2 regions of the Paenisporosarcina sp. FSL H8-0542 genome follow, and region 2 is predicted to be linked to the other one. Evidence: riboswitches for the same ligand, from Rfam matches in the RefSeq annotation. Region 2 holds a riboswitch; the other holds the start of a gene.
What was found. Region 2 has a riboswitch for FMN ahead of MHH33_RS10655 (ECF transporter S component). Riboswitches for the same ligand answer to the same signal wherever they lie in the genome.
Positions count from the first base shown of each region.

Region 1: it holds a riboswitch for FMN, as region 2 does, so the genes downstream of both, MHH33_RS02305 (hypothetical protein) here and MHH33_RS10655 (ECF transporter S component) in region 2, are expected to answer to the same signal.

Region 1 covers NZ_CP152050.1:430,252-439,883, forward strand. The annotation lists gene MHH33_RS02295 (bifunctional 3,4-dihydroxy-2-butanone-4-phosphate synthase/GTP cyclohydrolase II) at 1-832, opposite strand, end outside; gene ribE (riboflavin synthase) at 845-1,474, opposite strand; gene MHH33_RS02305 (hypothetical protein) at 1,593-2,006, opposite strand; FMN riboswitch at 2,090-2,234, opposite strand; gene MHH33_RS02310 (AMP-binding protein) at 2,395-4,029, shown strand; gene putP (sodium/proline symporter PutP) at 4,188-5,672, shown strand; gene MHH33_RS02320 (VOC family protein) at 5,790-6,464, shown strand; gene MHH33_RS02325 (DUF485 domain-containing protein) at 6,619-6,987, shown strand; partial or broken gene MHH33_RS02330 (sodium/solute symporter) at 6,984-8,520, shown strand; gene hflX (GTPase HflX) at 8,810-9,632, shown strand, end outside.
Region 2 covers NZ_CP152050.1:2,053,315-2,062,946, forward strand. The annotation lists gene MHH33_RS10630 (CBS domain-containing protein) at 1-509, opposite strand, end outside; gene MHH33_RS10635 (LysM peptidoglycan-binding domain-containing protein) at 585-1,211, opposite strand; gene MHH33_RS10640 (RecQ family ATP-dependent DNA helicase) at 1,285-2,736, opposite strand; gene MHH33_RS10645 (helix-turn-helix domain-containing protein) at 2,733-3,770, opposite strand; gene MHH33_RS10650 (ferredoxin) at 3,881-4,129, shown strand; gene MHH33_RS10655 (ECF transporter S component) at 4,389-4,967, opposite strand; FMN riboswitch at 5,122-5,254, opposite strand; gene MHH33_RS10660 (hypothetical protein) at 5,379-6,611, opposite strand; gene sigX (RNA polymerase sigma factor SigX) at 6,598-7,140, opposite strand; gene MHH33_RS10670 (ATP-binding protein) at 7,186-8,967, opposite strand; gene MHH33_RS10675 (response regulator transcription factor) at 8,960-9,632, opposite strand, start outside.

The DNA of each region.
Region 1 (9,632 bases), 1.6 Mb from region 2:
GTTTGAGTGAGGCATGGAGCTGTGAACCGCAATCACATTTGCGAGAAGCGAAGACATCCCCTGTCAAACATTCAGAGTGTACACGGGTCAAAATAGGTGTATCCTCAGAGACCGGGCCTTTTACAAGGGCAATATGCTCTTTACCTGTCAAAGTTTCGGTATACCCAAACACCTGGAAATCACCGTACTCAGTTGGCAAAATAGTTTCTACTTCACGGGTAATCAGCTTTTCATGCTTTTGTTTGTAAGCAATCAACTCAGCGATCGTTAAAATGCCGATATTTAATCGTTTTCCTATGATAACTAAGTCATCGAGTCTGGCCATTGTGCCATCTTCATTCATAATTTCACAAATCACACCCGCAGGCGCTGACCCTGCAAGCAAGGCTAAATCAACTGCTGCTTCTGTATGTCCGGCACGCTTAAGGACGCCACCTTTTTTCGCAATCAAGGGAAAGACGTGACCTGGTCGTTTAAAATCGGTTGCAGTCGATTGATTGTTTATCATTTGCAGAATGGTGTGAGAGCGTTCGAATGCGCTGATACCTGTCGTCGTGTCGATATGATCGACACTGATTGTAAAAGCCGTACTATAAGGGTCTGTATTATGATCCGTCATTAACCCGATATCCAGTTGACGTGCAATTTCTTCCGCCACTGGTACGCAAATAAGACCTTTGCCTTCAGAAGCCATTAAATTTATGATTTGAGGGGTTGCAAATTCCGCAAGCGCAACAAAGTCTCCTTCATTTTCACGATCTTCGTCATCAACGACAATGATGGCTTGTCCTTTGGATAATGCTTCAACTGCTTCTTCTACTGTATAAAACATAAGAAACCTCCTTTAAAATCCTTTATCCTGTAGCCATTCTTTTGATATGCCAGTTTTAGATGTAAGTATACGTTCGGTATATTTTGCGAGCATGTCACATTCAATATTCACTTTTTCACCAATGCCTTTTTCACCAATCAATGAATCATATTGCGTTGTTGGAATTAAGGAAATGGTGATTGAAGTTCGTTCTACATCAAAAATAGTAAGTGAAGTGCCGTCTATTGCTACAGAGCCTTTTCGCATCATGTATTTCATGAGGCTGGAATCCAATTCAATCTTCTTTGTAATGGCATTGGATTCTTTTTTTATCGAGCGAATGACACCGATGCCATCCACGTGCCCACTGACAAAATGACCACCAAACCGTCCAACTGCTGACATGGCACGTTCCAGATTGACGCGACCGTTTGACGATAAGTTAGCTAAAGTGGTCGAGTTAAAGGTTTCTGGAATAACATCCACAACAAACGTATCATGTGTAAAAGATGAAACCGTCAAACAAACACCATTTACGGCGATACTATCTCCTCTTTTCACATCTTCTAGTACCACTTTTGCACGAATGGACAATTCGAGCGCATGTGATTTACGTTTGATGGAAGTGACAATGCCAATTTCTTCAATGATTCCTGTGAACAAGTAATCAACCTCCTACTGAAAAGAGAATTGATGCGAACATCAAAGCCTTATTTGTTATCCATTATTCAATTAGTGGTACCAATTATATACGCCTGTAGAGACATATTTTGTATAGCTTTTAGTAATAAGGATTAGAATTTTTTCCACCAAGGGGCAGGTAGGTGGTGGGGAAAGGGATATGATGATGAATCCAATTGACGAAATTCAAAAGCGCTTTTAAACGATCACGCGTCAAAAGAAAGTTCTCGCGTAATTTCGGGGGTCGAAGCTCGTTTTTAGCAGCAGTTGATTTGAATGTGTCAGATGGATAATTTGTATCGGAATGAAAATATACTCGTGTATGTTGCTTCGCTTCTTGTGTGAATTTTCCTGCACATACTTCAAATTGGGTTGCTTTAAGAAGCTTATCCATAATGATAAGTGCTTTTGGAATTCTAGCCGCATGGAAGTTGGAATCAGTACCTTCTGATCGAGTGCTCTTCAAGCACGGAATTGATAAGCTGGACTGCATGCGAAGTTTAAACGAATTCAAATGTTGTTTAATGATACAAGCTCCTCCTTTCGAGTTTCAAAATCGAAAAGAAGCGACGCGCGAGCATGACAAATAAACCTCTCTATACTCTTCTCCCATCCAGACTATACTGTCGGTGTTGGATTCGCACCAACTCCACCGCTACTTTTTCAAGCACCGGGTCACGGACTTACAAATCTACATTTGTTCACCGCCGGTAAGGAATTTCACCTTGCCCCGAAGAATATAAAGCGACTACTTATCTTTTTTATAGTAGCACAATATACTGGTTTTGATAAAATCATCAAGCACTTTACGCAGGTGGATAAAGATGGATTTTGCATTTACAATTCGTCTGAATTTTGTGATAACATAATAACCAAGACATCACAAAGGGGGAAGCAACAACATGTTGAAACATCAAACGGTGGGGGAAGTAGTTCGAGAAATGGCGAAACGATATCCCGCTACAGAAGCGTACGTATATCCAGAAAAGCAATTACGCAAAACATATAAAGAATTTGATGAAGAGACAGACCGCTTGGCAAAGGCTTTCATGGGGATGGGCATTGCTAAAGGAGAACATATCGCCATTTGGTCAGATAACAAGAGAGAGTGGTTATTGAGCCAATACGCTACTGGCAAAATGGGAGCCGTTCTTGTGACAGTCAATACCAATTATCAGGAAAAGGAACTCGAATATTTATTGAATCAATCCGATTCCACCACACTTATTTTAGGTGAAGAATTTAAAGGAACTTCTTACATAGAGATTATCAATGCAGTTTGTCCAGAATTGAAGTCATCTATTAAAGGGGATATTCACTGTGCGAGGCTGCCTCATTTCAAACGAGTCATCGTCATGAGTGAAAATGAATATGCCGGAATTTATTCTTGGAGTGAGTTCGAAGCGCATGCAGCAAACATCACTGATATGGAACTGGACGAACGTCTGGAATCGTTGGACACAGAAGATGTGATCAATATTCAATATACTTCAGGGACTACCGGGTTTCCAAAAGGTGTCATGCTGACACATATGAACATTGTGAATAATGGCCAAATTATTGGGGATTATATGAAGTTAACACCAGAGGACCGCTTATGTATTCCAGTGCCATTCTTTCATTGTTTCGGCTGTGTTTTGGGAACGCTTGCGGCTGTCACACATGGGACTACGATGGTACTGGTAGAGCAATTTGACGCAAAACGTGTACTGCAGGCTGTACAGGATGAAAAGTGTACAGGTCTTCACGGTGTTCCGACGATGTTTATTGCTGAGTTGAATCATCCAGAATATAAACAATTTGATACATCCTCATTGCGAACAGGCATTATGGCGGGTTCACCTTGTCCGATTGAAGTAATGAAAAAAGTAATTGATGATATGGGGGCAAGCGAAATAACCATTTGTTATGGACTTACTGAATGTTCGCCTGTCATTTCACAAACGAAAGCGGATGATGCGATTGAAAAACGTGTAAAAACAGTTGGAAAACCTCATCCTCACGTGGAAGTGAAAATTATAGATCCTGTAACCAATGAAGAATTGCCTGCAGGAGTGCCTGGTGAATTATGTGCTCGGGGATATCTTGTAATGAAAGGTTATTACAAAAATGAAGAAGCGACACGTGAAGCAATAGACGAAGAAGGTTGGCTGCACACAGGGGATATTGCCATTTTAGACGATGAAGGCTATCTAGAAATTACAGGTCGGATCAAAGATATGGTGATTCGTGGTGGGGAAAATATTTACCCTCGTGAAATTGAGGAGTTTTTATATCAACATCAAAGTGTTCAGGACGTACAAGTGGTGGGAGTGCCAGATCCGAAATACGGTGAAGAATTAATGGCTTGGATTATTGCTAAAGATGGGGAAACGATTGATGCCGAAGAAATACGTTCGTATTGCAAAGGGAAAATTTCGCATCATAAAATTCCGCGTTATATTGAGTTTACGGAATCGTATCCAATGACCGCTTCTGGCAAAATTCAAAAGTATCTCTTGCGTGAAATGTCGAAAGAGAAAAGTATTAGCGTGTAATATGACATATTTCCTGGGAAATACAAAAAATGCTGTAAAACGTTGGTAATTCTATGTTTAGTGACAATTCTTACTAAAAAAATATTCTCGTTCTTCTGCAAGTTGCGTGTTATGATGAATTTTGAAATACTCATAACAATCTCAAAGGAGGAAAAAGTATGTCTGATTATGTATATCAATTAATTGCGATAATTATCTATATGGCTGCAATGCTTTATATCGGTTATTATTCATACCGAAAAACAGCTAACTTAACGGATTACATGTTAGGTGGACGTTCTTTAGGTCCCGCGGTTACAGCGTTAAGTGCTGGAGCAGCAGACATGTCAGGTTGGTTATTGATGGGTTTACCAGGAGCAATCTATGCAACAGGTTTAGTAGAAGCTTGGATAGCTGTTGGTTTAACAGTAGGAGCTTATTTAAACTGGTTACTAGTTGCACCACGTTTACGTGTTTATTCACAAGTTTCGAATGATTCCATTACAATTCCAAGTTTCTTGGAAAACCGCTTGAAAGATACTTCACGTTTATTGCGTGTCGTTTCTGGTATTATCATTTTGATATTCTTTACGTTCTATGTATCATCAGGAATGGTAGCGGGTGGCGTCTTCTTTGACGAGTCATTCGGTTTAGACTATCATACAGGTCTTTTGATTGTATCGGCAGTAGTTATAGCCTATACACTGTTTGGTGGATTCCTTGCAGTAAGTTACACAGACGTTGTACAGGGACTAATTATGTTCTTGGCGTTGATTTTGGTACCTACTATCGGATTATTTATGGTGGGCGGCTTCGACGGCGCAGCAGAAAGCATTCGTTCTGTTGATCCATCACGTTTGAGCTTGCTTGAAGGAGCAACAGGCTTAGGTGTAATTTCTGCTATTGCTTGGGGTCTTGGCTACTTTGGCCAGCCACATATCATTGTTCGCTTTATGGCAATCAGTTCTGTAAAAGAAACAAAACAAGCACGTCGTATCGGGATTGGTTGGATGGCATTAAGTTTGGCTGGAGCCATTGCAACAGGTTTAATTGGAATCGCTTACTATCAGCAAAATGCTGGTGAAACATTGGGTGACCCTGAGGCAGTCTTTATTGCATTAGGACAAGTTATTTTCCATCCATTTATCGCAGGTATTATGTTGGCAGCTGTACTTGCTGCAGTTATGAGCACGATTTCTTCTCAATTAATCGTTACTTCTTCAGCCTTGATTGAAGATTTGTACAAAGCTGTTATTAACAAAGATGGTTCAGATAAGCATTTTGTGTTGCTAGGACGTCTTGCAGTACTGTTTGTATCAGTTGTTGCTATTTTTATTGCATGGGAACAAAACACGACCATCCTAGATTTAGTTGCGTATGCTTGGGCTGGTTTTGGTGCTGCTTTCGGGCCTGTTATTTTGCTATCACTATTCTGGAGAAAGCTTACTACTTGGGGCGCTTTAGCAGGTATGGTCGTTGGAGCAACTACAGTGGTTATTTGGGGGAATAATGAAACCCTTAAAGGCTTAATTTATGAAATTGTTCCAGGATTTATCCTATGTTTAATCGTAGCTGTTATTGTAAGTTTGATCACGTACCGTAAGAATGAAGAAATTGAACGTGAGTTTGATGAAACACTTGTACTATTGAAACAAGATAAATAAATCTCAATCCCACAACATATGTTGTGGGATTTTTTTGACCCTTTAAACCTTTTGAGGTAATGAAGTTATTATATTTCTTGTCTATAATATGAAATAGTATAGAAAGGAGCTCAGAAAATGATTGAACTGGACCATGTCGTATTTTTTAGCAAGCAAAGCCCAAAAGAGCATGTTCGAAATAACAAAGGAACTTCTATCGGGGGACGACACAAAAGTTGGGGAACAGTAAATGCCTTAACCTATACAAGAAATGGTTACATAGAATATTTGTCAGTGGAACAGATGGACATTGCCAAACAGGCGAATCACCCTCTTACAAAACTACTACTGCACGATTTAGAGAATGGTGAAGGATGGGGAACGATTTGTTTCCGTACTGAAAATATAGAAGCACTCAATAGAAGGTTGAAAAATGAAGGATGGACTACATCTGGCGTATTGAATGCTGAACGTGAGACATCTACAGGGTTTATACGGAAATGGAGAATGCTTTTTATTGAACAGACCGTTTCGGATGAATTGCCCCTTCCATTTTTTATCGAGTGGAATGAATCTTTTGAAGAGCGTATGCAAAGTTTGAGGGAAGATGGGACGCTGAAAGATTACAATGAACAGTTGCAAATTTCACGATGTGAATTCTTGGTAAAACATCCCCAAAACCAAGTGAAAAAGTGGGGAAGCCTTCTGGGGATTGAAACGTCAAATGACACAATAACTTTAGTTAACACCGATTTAGTTTTCCTGAAAAGCACTCAGGAGAAAGAGCGTCTCTCGCATGTAGAAATTAATTAATATTTCTTCCGAAACACATGCTTTCAGTGCATGTGTTTTTTTCTGCAATCTCAATCTCTCGTACTCTTCGAAATCCGAATGAAATAGATTGACATTCTATTCTAATATTGTTTTAATTTTAATTGTATTCTGAAAATTAAAACAAAGAAAAGGGGTGTTTCAATTGGTAGTAGCATCAAAGCGAAATTCAACGAAAATTAAGCGCAAATCATTACCCGATTTTGAAAAAATTGAAGAGTCTCCCGGTTTTCGTAATCTCTTAAAAAAGAAAAAAGCATTTCTGATTCCTAGTACACTATTATTTTTAGGCCTTTATATTTTATTTCCTATTATTATTTCGTATTCTGATGTTTTAAATGCCTCATTTATTGGTGATATTTCATGGAGTTGGATATATGCTCTTGGATTATTCATCATGACGTGGACTCTTGTAACCGTTTACATGAAAAAATCGGCTGAATTTGACCGAATGGCTAATGAAACACTAAAAGAATTTAATTACGAGGAGGAGGATAACCAATGAATCCGATCGTAGTTATCTTATTTTTAATTATCGTGGGGATGACGTTGGTGGTTACATACTTCGCAGCCAAGAAAACAAATACAACAAGTGAATTTTATACAGCTGGTGGAGGTTTGTCAGGTTGGCAGAACGGTCTTGCGATTGCAGGAGATTACCTATCCGCAGCATCCTTTTTAGGAATAGCCGGGGCAATCGCATTATACGGTTTTGACGGCTTCCTGTTCTCCATCGGTTACTTGGTGGCTTATTTAGTGGTTCTGTTTATCGTTGCGGAACCGTTGCGTAATCTTGGAAAGTATACGCTTGCCGATATGATCAATTCGAGATTTAACGCGAAGAAAGTTCGTGCTGGTGCGGCAATCAGCTCCATTACCATTGTTATTTTCTATATGATTGCCCAACTGGTGGGTGCAGGGGCACTGATTCAATTGCTTTTTGATATACCGTATTGGATTGCTGTTCTACTAGTAGGAATCATGATGACGGTTTACGTATTATTTGGAGGTATGACTGCGACCAGTTGGGTACAGATTATTAAGGCTGTTCTCCTCATGGCAGGTACTATCATAATTTCGTTCCTTGTATTGAAGGAATTCAATTTCAATATTTTTGAAATGTTTACATCAATGAAAACCGCAACTCCTCATGGAGCAGATTATTTGAATCCGGGAGTTAAATACAAAATGCCACTGGATACACTATCCCTGATGATTGCGCTTGTATTTGGAACAGCGGGATTGCCTCATATCCTAATGCGCTTCTTTACAGTGCGTGACGCAAAAACGGCGCGCAGTTCGGTTATGTGGGGCAACTTGGATTGTCGGTATTTTCTATGTCATGACCATCTTCTTAGGATTTGGTGCAGCTGCGTTTGTTGGACAAGATCTCATCGTGTCAACCAATCCTGCAGGAAATATGGCTGCTCCTCTTTTAGCTCAAGAATTAGGTGGAGATTTCCTGATGTCCTTTGTCTCGGCAGTTGCATTTGCGACGATTTTAGCAGTGGTTGCAGGGCTTGTATTATCAGGTGCCTCCGCATTTGCACATGATATTTATGGGCAAATCATTAAAAAAGGTAAAGCTACAGACAGACAACAGATGATGGCTGCTCGGTTCGCTTCATTGGGTGTGGCTGTATTCTCCATCATTTTGGCATTGTTCGCTCAAAGCTTGAATGTGGCGTTTCTTGTGTCGCTCGCCTTTTGTATTGCTGCCAGTGCCAACTTACCAGTTATCGTCTATACGATTTTCTGGAAAAAATTCAATACAGCAGGTGCAATTTCCGCCATGGCAACAGGACTAATATCTGCTTTAGTACTTGTTTCCATTAGTCCAAGTGTAATGAACCCGGTTGAAGGTGTAGCCATCATTACAGGAAACCCGATTTTCCCATTGACGAACCCGGCACTTGTATCAGTACCACTTGGATTTATTGGTGGATGGATCGGAACGCTTCTGACGAAAGAGTCGGACGTGAAGAAATTTGCAGAAGTTACAGTGAAAGCAAACACAGGTGGCTTCCGACAATTGTAAGAAGTTGTATCTATTTAAACGAGTATGATACGATATAAGTACTTTAAGGAACGGAGGTTTTCCAAATGATTGACTACAAATTCCGATGGAACACTTTGCGATGAAACTAAATAATGCAAAGAACTGCTACTGTGCAGGTTAATCGGGATAGGTCTATCCATTTTGAAAACCAATATACTTTTCAGAAAAAGAGAGCGACTCGTATGCTCTCTTTTTCTGTCTACTATTACTGGCAAAAAAAGGATTATTTCGATTTTCTCTCGGTAGGATATTGAGGAGGAATTCACAAATGGAAGAATTAATGGAACGTGCTATTGTCGTTGGCGTCAATTTAAACAAAGATGAACATTTTGAATATGGCTTAGAAGAATTACACAACTTAGCAGAAGCATTAAATGTAGAAGTTGTTGGAGAAGTGACGCAAAACTTGGATCGGGTAAATCCGGCGCACTATGTTGGAAAAGGAAAAATCGATGAAATCAAAGCCTTCTTTGAAGAAGCGGATGCTAATCTTGTCATTTTCAATGACGAGTTATCACCATCACAAATCCGTAACTTGGAATCCGCATTGGAATGTAAAGTTATTGACCGCACCATGTTGATTTTGGATATTTTTGCTCGACGGGCTAAATCTAAAGAAGCACAAATGCAGGTAGAGTTAGCGCAGCTTCAATATATGCTTCCACGTTTAGTTGGATTGCGGGCATCACTCGGTCGTCAAGGTGGCGGCACTGGTGGGGGCTTTAAAAACCGTGGGGCCGGGGAAACAAAACTTGAACTCGACCGCCGAAAAATCGAAGACCAGATTGCGAAACTTCGTCGCGACTTAGATCATGTAAAAGACCAACGCGAAACGCAAAGAAAACAACGTAAGAAAAATGAAGTCCCTGTAGTATCAATTGTGGGCTATACGAATGCCGGGAAATCCACGATCATGAATCGCCTACTTGCAAAAACAGGGCAAATCGATGACAAACAAGTTTTTGAAAAAGATATGTTATTTGCAACACTTGAAACGTCAGTCCGTCAAATCCGTTTACCTGATCAAAAAGAGTTTTTACTTACTGATACAGTAGGATTTGTCAGCAAGTTGCCAACACATTTAGTAAAAG
Region 2 (9,632 bases):
TCAAATGTAACTAATGAAATCACAGATTCATGGAACTTTTGAATAATGTCTCCTACGCGGGCTATCTGTCCCTCTGTCTCTACAGACGTAAATGTTATGCGAACGCCAGGACTATCCATTCCAAAAGCACTTCTGAATTGATCCATGATATCAAATCGAGTGACAAGACCTAAAAAGCGATTTTCTTCCACTACCGCTATAATTGGAAAGTCATTTAGTTGAAGTAGAGAATCTTCAAAAACGTCATCAATGGATAAATAGATTTCCGATCTTGTCACAACGTCCATTAAAGACGTGCTTGCAAGAAAATCTTCTTTGTTTAAACCACTGTAATAAAATGCACGGTAAACAATATATCGATTTAAAATACCTTTATAATGGCCATTTTCCAATACTGGCAATGCATCGATTTGATTTTTTTCCAATATGTCCAGTGCCGCTTGCACCGACTCTGATGTTTGAATTGAAATACATTTTTCCTTTGGAATCATTACACTTTTCGCAAACATGCTGTCACCTCAATCTATATTGATTATTAACCTATTCTACAAAACTCACTCTTATCCTCTTTATAATACAAAAATTTATGGAAGAATCAATGTTTGCCCAGTTGAAATCGAGTCTGATGAAAGTCCATTTGCAGATTTGATTTTTTCGACGGCATCTGGTGAATTGTAATAATTCATGGCAATTCGGTAAAGTGTTTCACCTGGTTTAACGACATGTGTCTTGGAATCTGAGGATTGTTCTTCATCCTGTGTTGTGTCAGTCTCTTCTTCAACTTCTTCGGTTTCTGTTACTACTTCTTCTGGTGTTTCTTCTTTGGTTTGTTGTTCAGTTGTTGAAGATTCTTCCGCATTCTCCTTTTCAGTGTTTTCTTCAGCAGACGCTTCTGACTCAGTGTTTTGAGAATCTTCTTCACTTGCTACATCTTCTTCATTTTGTTCATATTTGACTTGGCTATCGTCTTGAACTGTTGTTTCATTCGCATTCGGCTCATAAAATGCAAAAACATAGATCAGAAATGAAACAGGTATCAGAATAAAGAATAAGAACAGGATGGGTAACAATAAATTGCGTTTTTCTTTCTTCTTTTTAGGATCAACATTCGTTGAACGTCTGGAAGCACGTGTATTGGGTTTTTCATCACCATTTAATTGTATGGGTTTACGATGTTCTTCAATTTTATTTTGATAATCATCTTTATTCATAGCTGTAAACTCCTATTCTACTTTTCATCTTTATTTATTATGACGAAATTTGGAGAAAAAGTAAAATAAACCTCTAACAGTTTCGTTGGAACAATGCTGAAATTCTTTTTTCCCAAGCATTCAGTATTAATTTGGCTGCTGGTTGTTCCGATGAATTTACGATATTCTCTTTATTTAATCCGCATTTCGAACAACAATTTTCTGGCCTTTCCTTAAGTTGCTGTCCAAACACTTCAACGATTTGCTGTCGAATGCAAGAAGAATTCGTTAAAATGTCTTTCATCAAATAAATCTGCTGAATCTTTTGCTGTTTTAATTGATGCAAAATATCGATGGTCTCCTCAACTGATTTGCGTGGTAACCAATAGGTTAATATTCGTACATGCGTTTCAGATAACACGCCAATCTCCACTAATTGACTAGGATGTTGTCCGTTTTGCTGAAATTCTTTATACAATCTGACATGTGTCTCTTCGGGAAAATCGTTCGTAGCCACGAAAATCGAATAATCTTCATCATCTCGAGTAAAAAACATTGTGGCCAGTGAATCAAGGCCATCTCTTCCAGCACGCCCAACTTCCTGAGCGTAATTGGCAACCGATGACGGAAAATGATCATGAATGATTTGCCGCACATCATCTTTATGTACACCCATTCCAAAGGCATTTGTCGCACACACCCAATCAATTTCACCATTCAAAAACTGCTGTTGAATAAACATCCTATCGACTTGTTCCATTCCTGCATGGTATGAGGCAATACGGATGCCCTTCGCATTTAATTTCAGAGCATATTCGTCTGCTTTTCTGCGTGATTGCGTATACAGAATTCCCGGACCGGTAAAGCGCTCTATTTGTTCTGCGATAAGATCAAACTTATGCTCCTGGGAATCAACTTCAACCGCTTCATATCGAATATTTGGTCGATCGAGTGCTTGGATATGGATTGATGGCTGGCGCATATTCAATTGAGTGGTGATATCTTCAATAACCTTTGGTGTCGCTGTCGCAGTTAACGCAAGGATTGGAGGGCGTCCGCTAAAAGATAACCAATCACTCAATCGCAAATAGTCCGGTCTAAAGTCGAATCCCCATTGTGATATGCAATGAGCTTCATCCGCAACAACTAAAGAAATCTTCATGGTCATTAGCTTAGCTTTCACTTGTTCTTGCATCATCATTTCAGGAGATAGAAAAATGAATTTATATGTTTCCATTCTCTGCAAAAGCGCATTTTTTTCAGGTGGAGTCAAAAATGAATTTACCGCAACGACTCGCCTCTCCCCCATTTTTTTCAGTTGTTCAACTTGATCCTGCATTAATGATAGCAAGGGCGAAATAATGATGACGCTATGCGGTAAAAGATATCCCGGTAGCTGATAACAAAGTGATTTACCCATTCCTGTAGGTAAAATTGCAAGAACATCTTCTTTATTGATAATACTTTTTATGATTTCTTTTTGACCTTGCCTAAACGTACGATAACCAAATTTATCATATAGAACTTTCTCCAGATTTGACGTCAATTCGATTCCCCTCCTATAGCCAAAAGCAACCTTAGTTGAAAGTACGTATAACTTGGGAAAACGTCTTTTAGCGTCCGTAATTTTTTAGTTTCTTGTTGTTTAATTTTTTGAATGAGCGTCGGAACATCCTCGCTCGGAAAAAACATCTCTACTGATAATAATGATCCATTCATCGCCATCTCTACAAAATGATCTTCTATTGTGCTTGTCTTTAGTTGGCGCATTGAACTAATTTCTTCAAATGAATAGCCTTTTTGGTACAAATCTGAGGTTTTCTTAGCTGATTCAGTTAATGGAGTTGATACTTTGATATCTTCAGTCATTCTCGTTAATAGACTCAAAGATGGTCTGATAGAAATTTCATCTAGTATAATATGTAAACTTTCTTGCAGACGGATTTGAAGATCCATTTCATCTTCCTCCAACGCGCGGGAAAGCTGTTGCCATGTCACTCCACTTACCTCATATCCAGTCAAACGATGACTGAGAATTACTAAATGAAGTTCGGATAACTTGTCCGACTGGCACACACTGAGCAGTTCTTCATAATATTTTGAAATGAACTCATTTGACTTGTAAGTAAAGTCATGCAAAAAATGACGAACCCATTGTTGAATCTTTTCATCTTTCTGGATGGGTGTGAACGTCCATTTTTTTGCGTTAACATGCGAGAGTGTTTGAGTAACTAACGATAAACGTTGAAAGAAAATGCGTTCATTTCCTCTATATAACCAGCCATTCAACTGCAATGATGGCATTTCCTTCAACTTTTCTTTTCCCAAGAGCGTTAGTTTGGGAATAGATTGCTCGTTGACAATCAGCAAGTTTGACTGAATCATTTGTTGCACATATTGTTCATATGTTGGTTTTGTGAGTTTTGGAAAAAGTGAAAAGTAATTGGTCAGTCCATAACTTTTAACATCTTGGATGGTTTGACCCGAACGTTTACCTCTAATTAGGTGAAACGGGGCTGAAATTGTACGTTCTTCATTTAATCGATTGACCATATGTAAGATGATTTGTTGGAATAGCACAAGACTTCCTCCAATTTAATATGTATTTAGGTTGAAAATTGAGGAAAACATGATTAGAATAAATACGAAAAGCTTTTTCAAGCGAACGGAGAAAAAGGAGAGGTTTTAACATGGCGAAGTATACTATTGTAGATAAAGATACTTGTATCGCTTGTGGCGCATGTGGCGCAGCTGCACCTGATATTTACGATTATGATGATGAAGGCATTGCCTTTGTTATTTTAGATGATAACATGGGAACAACTCAAGTTCCAGATGAACTCGAAGAAGATATGCAAGATGCATTTGAAGGCTGCCCTACGGATTCCATTAAAGTTGCCGAAGAATCATTTGACGGAGATGCATTAAAATACGAATAGGAAAAAGCTGCGAATTTCTTCGCAGCTTTTTTTTCATTAATATAGCTTTATTAATATAATGTCGTTTATCGCACATTTGCGCTAGCCGCATGTTACGCATGAGCCAACACTTCAAAAGTGCTGTGCCTGCGGTTACTCGTCGCAAAGAGTACGGTCAAACTTCCTTTGACCATACTCTTTCTTGCGGCATGCTGTGCGCAAATGGACTCTTTCTGATCAATCTCTAGTATTTTTTCACATAGCCTAATAATGATTATTATTATGAAAATTGAGCTCGTTGTTTATCCAACCACGTTTTCATCGTCTTGAACAAAACAATGATGATGGCGGACAACAGCAACCCTTTAATTAAGTTGAATGGTAAAATCCCTAGCACAATGGTATCACGCAATGCAGAACCAGTAAGTGCTGGCATATTCAAGAAATAAGTGTACATCGGTAAAAATACCGCGTAATTTAACACGCTCATTCCGATTGCCATGGCAAGGATTCCCACAATCAGACCAATTGCCAAACCTTTCGTATTTGAAACTTTACGATAAATTGCATATACAGGAAGCATGAACAAAATGCTCGTTACAAAATTGGCAATTTCCCCAACAGGAACACCTGTTGGACTACCACTGAAAATCCAATATAGAACATTTTTAAATAGTGCTACTAAAATCCCAGCTACAGGTCCCATAGTAATTGCCGCAATAAGTGCTGGCACATCGCTGAAATCGACTTTTAAAAATGGTGGTAATGCAGGTAACGGAAAATTAAATAGCATTAAAACAAATGAAATACTACTTAACATGGCTACTGCAATCATGACACGCAGTTTGTTGTTCTTCATAAAAACTCTCTCCTTTTGCCGATCCACTCCACAAGAAGAAAAGTTCGTCCGTTTTGTCCCATCAAAAATCCCCTAAGCCGTTATCGCTTAAGGGAGTAGAAAGGCGCACTTAAATAGGCGTCTCGTTAAATGACAGAACGAAAAACGACCGCACCTTCACCTTCTCCCATCCAGACTATACTGTCGGCTTTGGAATCACACCAAATCCTGCCTTACGGCTCGCGGGCTTAAGAAAACGTTCTTCTATTACCGCCGATCGGGAATTTCACCCTGCCCCGAAGATGAATCAATATTAACTTACATTGTTTACTATAAGAAAAAAAGAACCATTTGTAAACTACTTGAGCCTACGTATGGTTCTTTTTTATTAATAAATTTCTATCCAATTGTCAATTTGAAACATGTAAAACCTTATTCCCAAACATATTTATTCGCTCCAACAGGACTTTCAACGGGCTTACTGAAATCGAATCCATTCCAAGTCAATGGTGCGATATTTTCAAACTGAACGTCGTTCCCAAAACTTCCATTCGTCAATAGAATCCCTTCGATTAAATGAGAAGCTACTTGAGGATCCATTAGTTCTAAGTTCAATTCCTCTGTAAACCGGATACGATTTATCCCTTGTTCATTGCTCACTTCAAAATTGATGCCTTCGGGAATTACACTCTGTAGATAATCACTCTGAGATGTTTTCATTTCATTCATCGCTTCTTGAACGTCCGAATGAGTTTCGTTCATGTTCGGTACCAAAAATTGATTTCCGTTTTCATTTCTATACAGATAGAAACTCGTAAACGTGTTCCCACTTGTCAATGCTCGCGGTTTCATAGGACCAACCTGATCAAATTCAGCTTGACTTCCATCTTCATTTTGAAAAACAACTTGGTTGTAGCCATAAAACGTTTCTTGAATTGATTCGGTATACGCATTTATGGTTGCACTCGACAAATCGTAATCATGTGTAGATGGCAACTTGTGAATCAATTGATTCTGTTGTTCTTTAAATTCACCTTCGAATGGATGGAATTCAGCAAATCCAAGTGCGGATTCAACTAATTCACTAGCATATTGATTATACAAATCCAAACTCGTTGGCTCTGCATTTCCTAAATCATTCGCAATGGTCCGGCTCGGAATAAGTACCGTTAAGGGTACAACGATTCCATCATTAGACAACATGCCAATGTGAAAGACTGTGTGTTCTTTTGCATCTACTGGGTAGACAGATGTGAGAACGGCACCTTGACGAGCAAATGTGGGAGACGTTTCCTCATCACTGGTTATGCCCGCACTATCGTTTGCAGATTCTTTACTATTTGAAAGCATTTGATTCGATGTATCATCCGCGCTTTCTTCTTCAAGTTTAGCGGAACTATCAGTAACAGCCATCTCTGACATGGTCTTATCCTCATTTTGCGGATTATTGAGAAAACTTGCTACAAGTATTGTCAAGGTTGCTATCGCTGCAACTGCTACAGCTGATGGAATCCATTGTTTACGTTTTTTGTTTTTGCTATCGGCCAATCTTGGATCTTGCTGCAAACGTTTCAATACTTCGTCTTTGGAGCGAGTATCATGTATTTTGGGCACTTGGCTAAGTAACTCATCAATCTTGTGTTCACTCCATTTATTGTTGCTCATCGTGAACTTGCCTCCTATCCGAATGCCCTGATAAGCGATCCCTAAGTTTATGGATTGCCCGATGTTGTGTGGTCTTTACTTTCCCTTCCGTCCATCCGAGAACTTGTGCTGTCTCCGTAATGGATAGGTCTTGAAAGTATCGCATGACAATAACCATTTTTTGATCGCCAGTGCATTCATCTAATACGTCCAGCAATTGCTTCATATCATCATTCATTTCGACTAATTCATCGGGCAGAGCTTCATTGGATCTCAGCTCTTGTTTTTCCCAGTCAAAAAAGTCAAAAGCATGACGCTTGCGTACAGACGACTTTCGAAAATGATCAATCGCAACGTTTTTGGCAATCGAAAATAACCAAGTCTTTTCGGAACTTTTCCCTTCGAATCGGCTGTATGCTTTTAAAACTCTAACATATACTTCATGCATTAAGTCTTCGGCTGTCTGTCTATTTTTAACAATATACAGCAAGAACTGAAATACGTCTTGATGATATTGATCATAGAGCCTGTGAAAAACGGAGTCATTCATGAACTCCCCCCGTTCATAAAATTAGTCGTTACAACAAATAAAAAGTTACATTTTTTTTATTGGTAATGTAAAGGTAAATTTGGTTCCAACATTTTCTTCACTCATTACTGAAATCACACCATCATGGGCTTCCACCATATTTTTGGCAATGGCAAGACCTAAACCAGTCCCACCTTTTCCTCTTGTTCTCGATTTATCTGCTTTGTAAAAACGCTCAAACACATACGGCAGATCTTCAACTGGTATTCCCGAACCTGTGTCTTCCACGCTAATTTTCACGAATGCATTGTGTTGTTCGACACATACCGTGACTTTTCCTTCATTCGGTGTATGACGGATAGCGTTATCAATCAGATTGGTCAAAACTTGTTCAATACGATCTTCGTCCACTTCTGTAGTCAATTTCTGAGAGACGGCAGAATCGAATTTCAAATCAATGTGTGATTCCTTCGCTACTTGTGCGAATTTTTGTGTAATTCTTTCGATGACTGGGGAAACAGCAACATTCTCTTTATACAGACGCATCCTACCTGATTCCATACGGGCTAAGTCCAATAAATCAGTAACGAGCCGTCCCATGCGTTGGGATTCTTCATAAATAATTTTTATCATTTCGTCTCGTTCTTCTTCAGATGATACGACATCATCTATAATGGCTTCGCTATACCCTTGCAACATCGCAATAGGGGTTCTGAGTTCATGAGACACATTCGCTATGAAGTCAGAGCGTAATCGATCCAGTCGATGTTGTTCAGTCATATCCCGCAATACAGCAACGGCTCCCCTAATTGAATCGCCACTGTACAATGGACTGATTGTAATGGCAAAATAGCTTCCTTCCATTTCGAGTTCTTCATTAATTTCTTCTTCCATATGAAGGACATGGTCGAGCATGTGATCCATTTCAACAGGTATCGGCTGACCATTATTCGTACCCATGCGGAAAAACCATTTTTGTAACAATTTTTCAGCTTGTGGATTGCTTAGTAAAATCGTATGATCACGATTAAACGTAATGACGGCATCTGTCATCGACGTCAAAATACTGGATAGCTGTTCCTTCTCTTGATTGATTACTTCTAAATGATGCTTTAATTGTCTTCCCATCTGGTTAAATGCATTTGCCAACTGGCCAATTTCATCATTTTGATGTGAAGGAAGTTTGGTATCAAAGTTTCCTTTCGATAATTCAAATGCGGCTTCACGCATTTTACGCAGTGGTGATGTGATCCGAGTAGAAAGGAAAAAAGCAAAGAAAGTCGTTAAGATAAATGCGATAAAAGCAGAGAGAAAGACGATATTCGTCGTTTCTTTTGTAGTTTTATGAATGACATCCAAGCTTTGATAAATGAATACGGCTCCATGAACTTCGTTTTCAACATTCAATGGAGAAGCCAATACGATAAATGGTTCCATTTGACTTTTATTTTGCAGAGATGGCAGCATCATTTCTTTAATGATTGGTTGTGATGATTCGAAAACATTTCCAAGCGTTTGATCTCTCATAATATATTTTTTTATTTCTTCTCCATTTTCCCCTTCATGCAAGGCAAGAGATACTTCACGCGGTTCTTTTGCAATCAGTGCATTCGTTTCTGGGCCAAGGACGTCAGAAATAATAGAGAGAGATGCATCAACATTTTCATGATCATCTACAATACGGGCAATTGTACTCGCTTCCTGCCGTAAGGATGCTTCAGCTTGCTCGCTATGATAGTTCCCTAAAAATTCAAGCATTAAGACCGTAATGATAAACAATACAAACGAAACGAGAAGCAATATGGTTACCCATAGCTTCCCGACAACGCTGTTCCATATTCTATTCATTGACAACCTCGAATTTATAGCCTACTCCCCATACAGTTACAATCATTTTTGCGGCTTTTTCGGATACGCGGTTCAATTTCTCACGTAATCGTTTCACATGGGTATCGACTGTACGCAAATCACCAAAGAAATCGTAATGCCAAACTTCTTTCAGCAATTGTTCACGGTCGAACACTTTATCCGGAGCTTTCGCTAAAAAGTAAAGTAGCTCATACTCCTTCGGTGTCAAGTTCACTTCTGTTCCATCCGCTGTGACGCGATGTGCATCATGGTCAATCGTTAGATGCGGAAATACCACCAAATCTTTTGAAGAAGAGGTTGTAGTAATTGGTGAAATTGTCACGGAGCGTCTTAAGACGGCCTTAATACGAAGAACGACTTCGCGCGGGCTAAATGGTTTGACTATGTAATCATCCGCACCTAATTCAAATCCTTGAACGCGGTTTGCTTCTTCGCCTTTGGCAGTTAATAAAAGAATCGGTGTTGCTTTAAGTTCACGAAGTTCGGCAAGGACTTCCAAGCCGTCTTTCTCTGGCATCATCACATCCAACAGGATACAGTGATATTCTTTTTCAAGTGCCATTTCCAGTGCCATGGCTCCATTTTCAGCTTCGTCCACTTCATATCCTTCACGCTCTAAATACATTTTCAATAATCGACGAATG